Regions from separate parts of the Paenarthrobacter sp. TA1.8 genome, predicted to be linked through region 2. Evidence: predicted binding sites of a transcription regulator. Region 2 holds the regulator's gene; the other holds the start of a gene.

Region 1 (4,056 bases), 1.5 Mb from region 2:
CGAAACCCGGGTCAGTAGTATCAGCAGGTTCAAGATCAAAGAGTGCATCCTCGCCAGTCACCGGGCCATTGTCTCCCGCGCGCCGTACGACTTGCGAATGACACCGTTGTTATTCGCCCGTAACATGGGGGTAGGACATTTTCCCCCAACGAGCGTCGAAGGAGTGTGCCGTGGCAGAACCCGCACCGGAACCGATGGCGTCCGAGGCAACAGGCTTTGCCCTTGAGGACCTCGCGGCCGAGACCCGCAGTGACTCGCCGCTGAGTGAGCGTGACCAGCAGATGCTGGCGCTGGAGCGGCAATGGTGGAAGTACGCCGGAGCCAAGGAACAGGCTATCCGCGAGCTGTTCGATCTCTCTGCCACACACTACTACCAGATCCTGAACGCGCTCATAGACACCGAGGATGCGTTGGCCCACGATCCCATGCTCGTCAAGAGACTGCGTAGACTACGTACGTCCCGCCAGCGTGCGAGGACTGCACGTCGCTTGGGGTCCGACGCGTAAATCGCCAGGCTGATCTGTCAGCAGCAACCAGCAAGGACACCGCTTCACCATGACCAAATATGCCAAGGACGAATTCGACCAGGTTCCGCAGAACACGTCCCGCCAAGGCGTTCACCGCGACGCCCAAGAGACTGCACGCCCCACCCTGTGGCCGGTCCTGACCGTTGGGGCGGTGGCCCTGGTGCTCGGGCTCGTGGCATTCCTCATCCTCCCCAACCTTGGGCTGGTAGCACCCAGCGCTTCGTCCAACACCACGACGCCGGCGCCGCTGCAGACGTCTGCGGCACCGTCCGCTGCGCCCACCGAATCCAGCAGTGCGCCGCCCGCTTCCAGCGAACCCAGCAGCGAACCGACGCCCTCGGAATCTCCTTCCGCTACTCCGTCGTCGCCTCCGGTGGACAAGGCCACTCCTGTGGCCGTCTACAACGGCGCCGGGACGGCAGGGTTGGCCGGACGGGTGGCAGGCCTCGTCCAGGGCGACGGTTGGGCGCTGAGCACTGTAGGAAACTGGGGCGGACTGCCACAGCAGACGTCCGTGATCTTCTACAACGCTCCGGAGCAGAAGGCCAACGCGGAAGCGCTGGGCACCTTGCTGGGCATCCAGACGATCGTGGAAACGCCCGAGGTTCAACAGCCGCTGGTGGTTGTGGCCGGGCCCGGCTACCAGTAGGCATTGAGCCCGTTCCTGAGCTAAAATGCTCCAACTCGGTTAAGCCTCAATAACAAAAGTGGTGCCCTGCCCCTCCACGGCAGCGCGGCGCTAGTGACAGTGGTTACAGTGGACTAATTCCGGTACGGAGATCCCGGCTACCGGTCTTGGCTACTGCGAAAGTGTGGGCATCATGGCTTTGGGAACCGTCAAATGGTTCAACGCCGAAAAAGGCTACGGATTCATCACTGTGGATGAATCCGGCGACGACGTCTTTGTGCACTGGTCCGCCATCCAGATGGATGGCTTCCGCGCCCTCGAAGAAGGCCAGCGGGTTGAGTTCGAACTGGGGGAGGGCCAGAAGGGTCCGCAAGCCGAAGGCGTCCGCGTCGCGTAGTTCGATGGCGGCGTCTACGCCCATTCCTGTCAGCCCATGGCTGAAAGCCCTTTGTTTATAGAGCAAAGTGGCATCTCTGCTTGCACTCTCCCCGGTCGAGTGCTAATTATTGATTTAGCACTCCTATGGTTCGACTGCTAAGTCCGGCCCGGTTGACCCCGGCGGCGGACAGGCATCGGGCCGGCGGAGGATCAAGAAACACCTTGGTGGGGTGAGGTCCGGAGCGCGGGGCATACAGAGGCCCCAAGCGAAAGACCGTCCGTCGCGGGCACCCCATCTGATAGGTACCTTCTTAACGACTGTCCCGAAAGGACTACCGCCGTTATGGCCAAGATCATTGCATTTGATGAAGAGGCACGCCGCGGCCTCGAGCGGGGCCTGAACATCCTCGCAGACGCCGTCAAGGTCACCCTCGGCCCGCGTGGACGCAACGTCGTCCTCGAAAAGAAGTGGGGCGCCCCGACGATCACCAACGATGGTGTTTCCATCGCCAAGGAGATCGAGCTGGACGATCCTTACGAGAAGATCGGTGCAGAACTGGTCAAGGAAGTTGCCAAGAAGACGGATGACGTCGCTGGCGACGGTACCACCACTGCAACCGTTCTCGCCCAGGCACTGGTGAAGGAAGGCCTGCGCAACGTTGCCGCCGGCGCCGACCCGCTGTCCCTCAAGCGCGGTATCGAGAAGGCCGTTGAGGCAGTCATCAGCGAACTGCTGGCCTCCGCCAAGGAAATCGAAACCAAGGAAGAGATCGCAGCTACGGCTTCCATCTCCGCCGGCGACCCGGAAATCGGCAGCCTCATCGCCGAAGCCCTGGACAAGGTGGGCAAGGAAGGCGTCATCACGGTCGAGGAATCCAACACCTTCGGCCTGGAGCTCGAACTCACCGAAGGCATGCGCTTCGACAAGGGTTACATCTCCGCTTACTTCGTCACTGACGCAGAGCGCCAGGAAACGGTCCTCGAAGACCCGTATATCCTGATCGTCAACTCCAAGATCTCCAACGTGAAGGAACTCGTCACGGTTCTGGAGAAGGTCATGCAGTCCAACAAGCCGCTGCTGATCATCGCCGAAGACATCGAGGGCGAGGCCCTGGCCACCCTGATCGTCAACAAGATCCGTGGCACCTTCAAGTCCGTTGCCGTCAAGGCTCCGGGCTTCGGTGACCGTCGCAAGGCCCAGCTGGCCGACATCGCCATCCTCACCGGTGGCCAGGTCATCTCCGAAGAAGTTGGCCTCAAGCTCGAAAACGCTGGCCTGGAACTCCTCGGCACCGCCCGCAAGGTTGTTGTCACCAAGGACGAGACCACCATCGTTGAAGGTGCCGGCGACGCCGAGCAGATCGCAGGCCGCGTGGCCCAGATCCGCGCCGAGATCGAGAACTCCGACTCGGACTACGACCGTGAGAAGCTGCAGGAACGCCTGGCCAAGCTGGCCGGCGGCGTTGCAGTCATCAAGGCCGGTGCCGCAACCGAAGTTGAGCTCAAGGAACGCAAGCACCGCATTGAGGACGCAGTCCGCAACGCAAAGGCTGCCGTTGAAGAAGGCATCGTTGCCGGTGGTGGCGTTGCCCTCATCCAGGCAGGCGCCAAGGCATTCGCTAACCTCACCCTGCAGGGTGACGAGGCAACCGGTGCCAACATCGTCAAGGTTGCCATTGACGCACCGCTGAAGCAGATCGCTTTCAACGCTGGCCTCGAGCCGGGCGTCGTGGTGGACAAGGTTCGCGGCCTGCCTTCGGGCCACGGCCTGAACGCTGCCACGGGTGTCTACGAAGACCTTCTGGCGGCCGGCGTCAACGACCCCGTAAAGGTCACCCGCTCGGCTCTCCAGAACGCTGCTTCCATCGCTGGTCTGTTCCTGACCACCGAGGCCGTAGTTGCCGACAAGCCCGAGAAGAACGCTCCGGCTGCTGGTGGCGACGACATGGGCGGCATGGGCGGCTTCTAAGCCACCCGGCTGTAGCAATACAGCGCCCGGCATCACGCTGAACAGCATCACGACGGCGGCCCTCACCATTTTGGTGGGGGCCGCCGTTTTGTTCCCTCGTCAAAGCTGTACGTCAGGGCTGCAGACCCAAGTAGGTAGCAGATGATGCCCTTTTGAGCCCTCATAACGCCCTGTACTGCGACTCAGTTGGGTGCTATCACGGTTTTAGTGTCGGTGGGGTCTGGCAGGATTAACCCCATGACGATTATTGCTGCCGCCGATGGGTCCGCCCTCGGTAATCCTGGGCCGGCCGGTTGGGCCTGGTATGTTGACGACTCCTGTTGGCGAGCAGGAGGTTGGCCGCACGGTACCAACAACCAGGGCGAATTGATGGCCGTCCTTGACTTGTTTCGGTCGACGGCCCACGTGCCACAAGAAGAATTGCTGATCCTTTGCGACAGTCAGTACGTCATCAACTGCATCACCAAGTGGATGCCGGGCTGGAAGCGGAAGGGCTGGCGGAAGGCCGACGGCAAGCCCGTGCTGAACGTGGACCTTCTCAAGGACATCGACCA
Region 2 (4,056 bases):
ATCAAAAGAACCTCCCGCGGTGACCCCGCAGCGTCACTGAGCAACGCAGCCGACTCTTCGAGGACAGTCCGCAAGGGATTCTTGGCGTCTTCATGCAGGATGATGGCCAAGTCAGCGGCCTCGACCGCCTTCGCCAAATTAGCGGTATCCACGATGGACCGGACCTCAGGAATCCAGGCTCGCCGCGCCTGCTTGGCGGCCGCAGTGACCACCGACTGCCACTTCGCGTGGGCTTTGGCAGCCCTTTCGCCCTTCCAACGCACGATTGCGCGCTCAGACTGCCATGGAATGACAGCATCAATTCCTAGTTCCGTGGCGGTCTCGATGGCAAGTTCATCGCGGTCACCTTTAGCCAGGGCCTGAACCAGCACCAACCGGACCTCCGGCTGCTCCTCGAAAAGCACCTCAGACGCCTTCACGGTCAAACTGCTGGATCCGGCGTCCACCACCGTGCCTATCAGCCGCGCACCTGAACCGTCCGCTATATCAACGGGCTCGCCCGCGGCCAGGCGTTTGACCGTTACAGCATGCCGGGCCTCGGGACCCTCGAGCACGAATGTGGAACCGGGGATCACCTGGCCGAGGCTGCCCGCGGCTGTGAAGAAAACGGGGTTGCTCACCGCTACAGGTTACCGAGCTTGTCCCGCAGCTTCGCGAACATGCCCCCGCTTGCCACAAGCTTTCCTTCGGTGAACTGCTCATTGCGCAGCTTGGCGAGCTGCTGCAAGAGTTCTTCCTGGGCGGGGTCGAGCTTGCTTGGCGTCTCTACGTGCAGGTGAACCTTGAGGTCGCCTCGTCCGTAACCACGGAGGTGCGTGACGCCCAGGCCGCGGAGGGTAATGATTTCGCCCGACTGCGTGCCGGCCTTCACGTCGATATCCTGTGCGCCGTCGAAGGTGTCCAGCTGCAGCTCGGTGCCAAGTGCCGCCGCCGTCATGGGGACGCTCAGTGTGGCATGAAGGTCGTCGCCTTCACGCATGAACATGGAATCGTTGTTGACCCGGATTTCTACATAGAGATCACCGGCAGGACCACCTGCGGGACCTGCTTCGCCCTGCCCGGACAACTGGATGCGCGTACCGGTTGCGACGCCTGCCGGTACCTTGATGGTGAGGGAACGGCGGCTGCGGATTCGGCCCTGTCCGTTGCACTCGTTGCAGGGGTCCTTGATGACCGTGCCGAAGCCTTCGCAGGAACCACAAGGCGCGGTGGTCATGACCTGACCGAGAATGGATCGGACAGCCCGCTGTACCTGGCCGCTGCCACCGCAAATGTCGCAGCGTTCCGGGTGGGTGCCCGGGCGGCAGCAGCTGCCGTCACAGGTGGGGCAAACCACGGCAGTGTCCACTTCAAGCTTCTTGTTGACGCCGAACACGGCGTCCTTCAGGTCGATGCGGACGCTGATTAGTGCGTCCTGGCCGCGACGGACACGCGAGGCTGGTCCACCGTGGCCGCCACCGCCACCAAAGAAGGTGTCGAAGATGTCCTGGAACGCGAAACCCTGGCCGGAGTAGCCGCCACCGAAACCGTTGTCGGTGCCGTTCTCATTGCCGGTGGCATCGTAGACCCGGCGCTTCTGGGGGTCGGACAACACTTCGTAAGCGTGGGTCACGGCCTTGAACTGTTCCGCGACATCTTCACCGGGGTTTACGTCGGGGTGCAGTTTCCGCGCCAACTTGCGGTACGCCTTTTTGATCTCTTCCCCGGTGGCTTCCGGCGAGACTCCCAAAACGTCATAGTGGCTGCTCAAAGTCGGTATCTCTTCCTTGTTGTACTGCGGATGTTTCCTCGGACCGGTTTTCAGCCGCCGAGAATGCGGGAAAGGTAACGGGCCACGGCGCGTACGGCTGCCATGGTGGTGGGGTAGTCCATGCGTGTCGGACCGAGAATCCCCACCTTGGCCCCGGAGCCATAGCCGGTAGCCACGACGGACGCCTCAGCCAAGCCGTCGTACGGATTTTCGCGTCCAATGCTCACGGTGACGCCACGGGGATCATCCCCCATGTCAGACAACAACCGAAGCATGACAACTTGTTCCTCGAGTGCCTCCAGCACGGGACCGATGCTCAATGGGAAATCCACATTGGAGCGGGCCAGGTTGGCCGTTCCTGCCATCAGGATGCGCTCTTCGCGGCTGGTGTCACTGAGTGATTGCAGCCCCTGAGCCAACGTCTGCGCCAAGCTGCGGAGTTCCGGCGGACACAGGGCGACTACCGATGGCAGCACCTGCGGCAAAAGAGCCATCTGGGTGGCTGCGATGCTGCCGAGGAAGCGGGACCTCAGGAGCATCAGCGCCTCGTTGCTCACGTCAGAGCCGGCGTCGATGACCTTCTGCCCAACGCTGCCCGTATCCGCAATGAGGACCACAAGCACCTGCTTTGGGGCCAACAGGACGAATTCCACGTGCCGGACCAGCGCGCGATTGGAATGGGGATACTGCACCACGGCCACCTGGTTGGTCAGCTGCGACAGAAGCCTTACAGTGCGCTCCAGGATGTCATCAACATCATCCGGGCCCTCAAGCAACGAGTGGATAGCCCTGCGCTCGGCGGCCGAAAGCGGCTTGACCTGGGAAATGCGGTCAACGAATAAGCGGTAACCCTTGTCCGTTGGGATTCGGCCTGCGCTGGTATGGGGCGCCGCGATGAGGCCTTCCTCTTCCAAGACAGCCATGTCGTTCCTGATGGTGGCACTGGAAACGCCAAGATGGTGCCGTTCCACGAGGGCCTTCGACCCAACAGGTTCCCTGGAATGCACGTAATCCTCAACGATGGCACGCAGCACCTCAAGCTTGCGCGGCTCACTCATTGCTCCACCTCCTGACGACTGCCTTGGTCCCTACGACCGGTCAACGCGGGATCTCAATCGGACCACCACACTTAGCACTCAACATGCCCAAGTGCTAACAAGTCTAGTATGAGCCACCCCGTTGCTAGCATTGAAACCTCGCGCGGCCGCCTTCGGCCCGCGCCAAAAACCAGCACAAAAGGTAGGAATCCCTTGGCTTTCGACAATTGGGGCCCGCAGGATCTGTCCGCTCCTGGCAAAAAACAGCTGCCGGAAGTGGCCGTGCAGCGGGGAATGGTCCTCGAAGACGTGCAGTCGGGCTGGGTGGGCGAAGTCACCCGTGTTGAGAAATCAGGAGGAATGCACGTTGTCTCCCTTGAAGACAGGCGCGGAAAGACCAAGTCGTTCCAGTTGGGATTCGGGTTCCTACTGGAAGGGCAGGCAATCCGGCTGATGCCTCCTGCTGCCCGCTCTGCCGCGTCCGCCGCTCCTTCCACCCGGACAGCGTCCGGATCCGTGAGGGTACAGGGCCAACGTGCCCAGGTGGCCAAGGCGAGCCGCGTCTGGGTGGAAGGAAAGCACGACGCCGAGCTCGTCGAGAAGGTCTGGGGTGACGATCTCCGCGTGGAAGGCATCGTCGTGGAGCCACTGCATGGCGTTGACGACCTGAAGTCGGCCATCGCTGCCTTCAACCCCGGGCCGGGTCGCCGCCTTGGCATCTTGGTGGACCACCTTGTCCCCGGGTCCAAAGAGTCGCGCATCGCAGCCGAGGCAATGACGGTGCCCGGAGCGGCAGGAAACGTTTTGATTGTCGGCCACCCCTACGTGGACGTCTGGCAGGCCATCCGGCCAAAGGTCCTGGGCATCGAGGCTTGGCCTGCCGTACCCCGGGGGATCGATTGGAAGACAGGAATCCTCACGGCCTTCGGCTGGCCCCACGAGACCGCGGAGGACATAGGCTTGGGCTGGCAGCGGCTACTCGGGGCAGTTCGCACCTATGCCGACCTTGAAGCATCTCTCCTGGGCCGCGTTGAAGAAGTCATCGATTTCCTGACGGTTCCTTGAGCCACGGTCCATGAGCTATCAGCAACTACCGTGTCAACGGGGCGTTGGTCCCGGGAAGTACCTTGGGGCCGGTATTCTGGGACAGCAATACCGCAGCATCTTTACAGCAAAGGGAAGACACCGTGGCAGATAACGCTCCTGAAGAACCGGGCAGCGCCGCAGGCCGGCCCCAGTACCATGGCGCGCCTGCCAACGCACTCCCGT

What was found. Region 2 encodes HrcA, which represses chaperone genes, less so after heat shock. Its sites were predicted from a motif close to TTNGCACTCGNNNNNNNCGAGTGCNAA; they were not measured.
Region 1: the regulator HrcA is predicted to act here: its motif matches at 1,667-1,693, upstream of groL (chaperonin GroEL).

The regions. Positions count from the first base shown of each region.
Region 1 is NZ_CP184287.1:1,093,146-1,097,201, forward strand. Features, by position in the region: gene ACNAOT_RS05300 (uracil-DNA glycosylase) at 1-61, opposite strand, end outside; gene ACNAOT_RS05305 (DUF3263 domain-containing protein) at 171-506, shown strand; gene ACNAOT_RS05310 (LytR C-terminal domain-containing protein) at 556-1,176, shown strand; gene ACNAOT_RS05315 (cold-shock protein) at 1,349-1,552, shown strand; gene groL (chaperonin GroEL) at 1,877-3,502, shown strand; gene ACNAOT_RS05325 (ribonuclease HI family protein) at 3,740-4,056, shown strand, end outside.
Region 2 is NZ_CP184287.1:2,567,710-2,571,765, forward strand. Features, by position in the region: gene ACNAOT_RS11830 (16S rRNA (uracil(1498)-N(3))-methyltransferase) at 1-620, opposite strand, end outside; gene dnaJ (molecular chaperone DnaJ) at 623-1,750, opposite strand; gene hrcA (heat-inducible transcriptional repressor HrcA) at 1,801-2,808, opposite strand; gene ACNAOT_RS11845 (DUF3097 domain-containing protein) at 3,001-3,852, shown strand; gene ACNAOT_RS11850 (DUF4870 domain-containing protein) at 3,975-4,056, shown strand, end outside.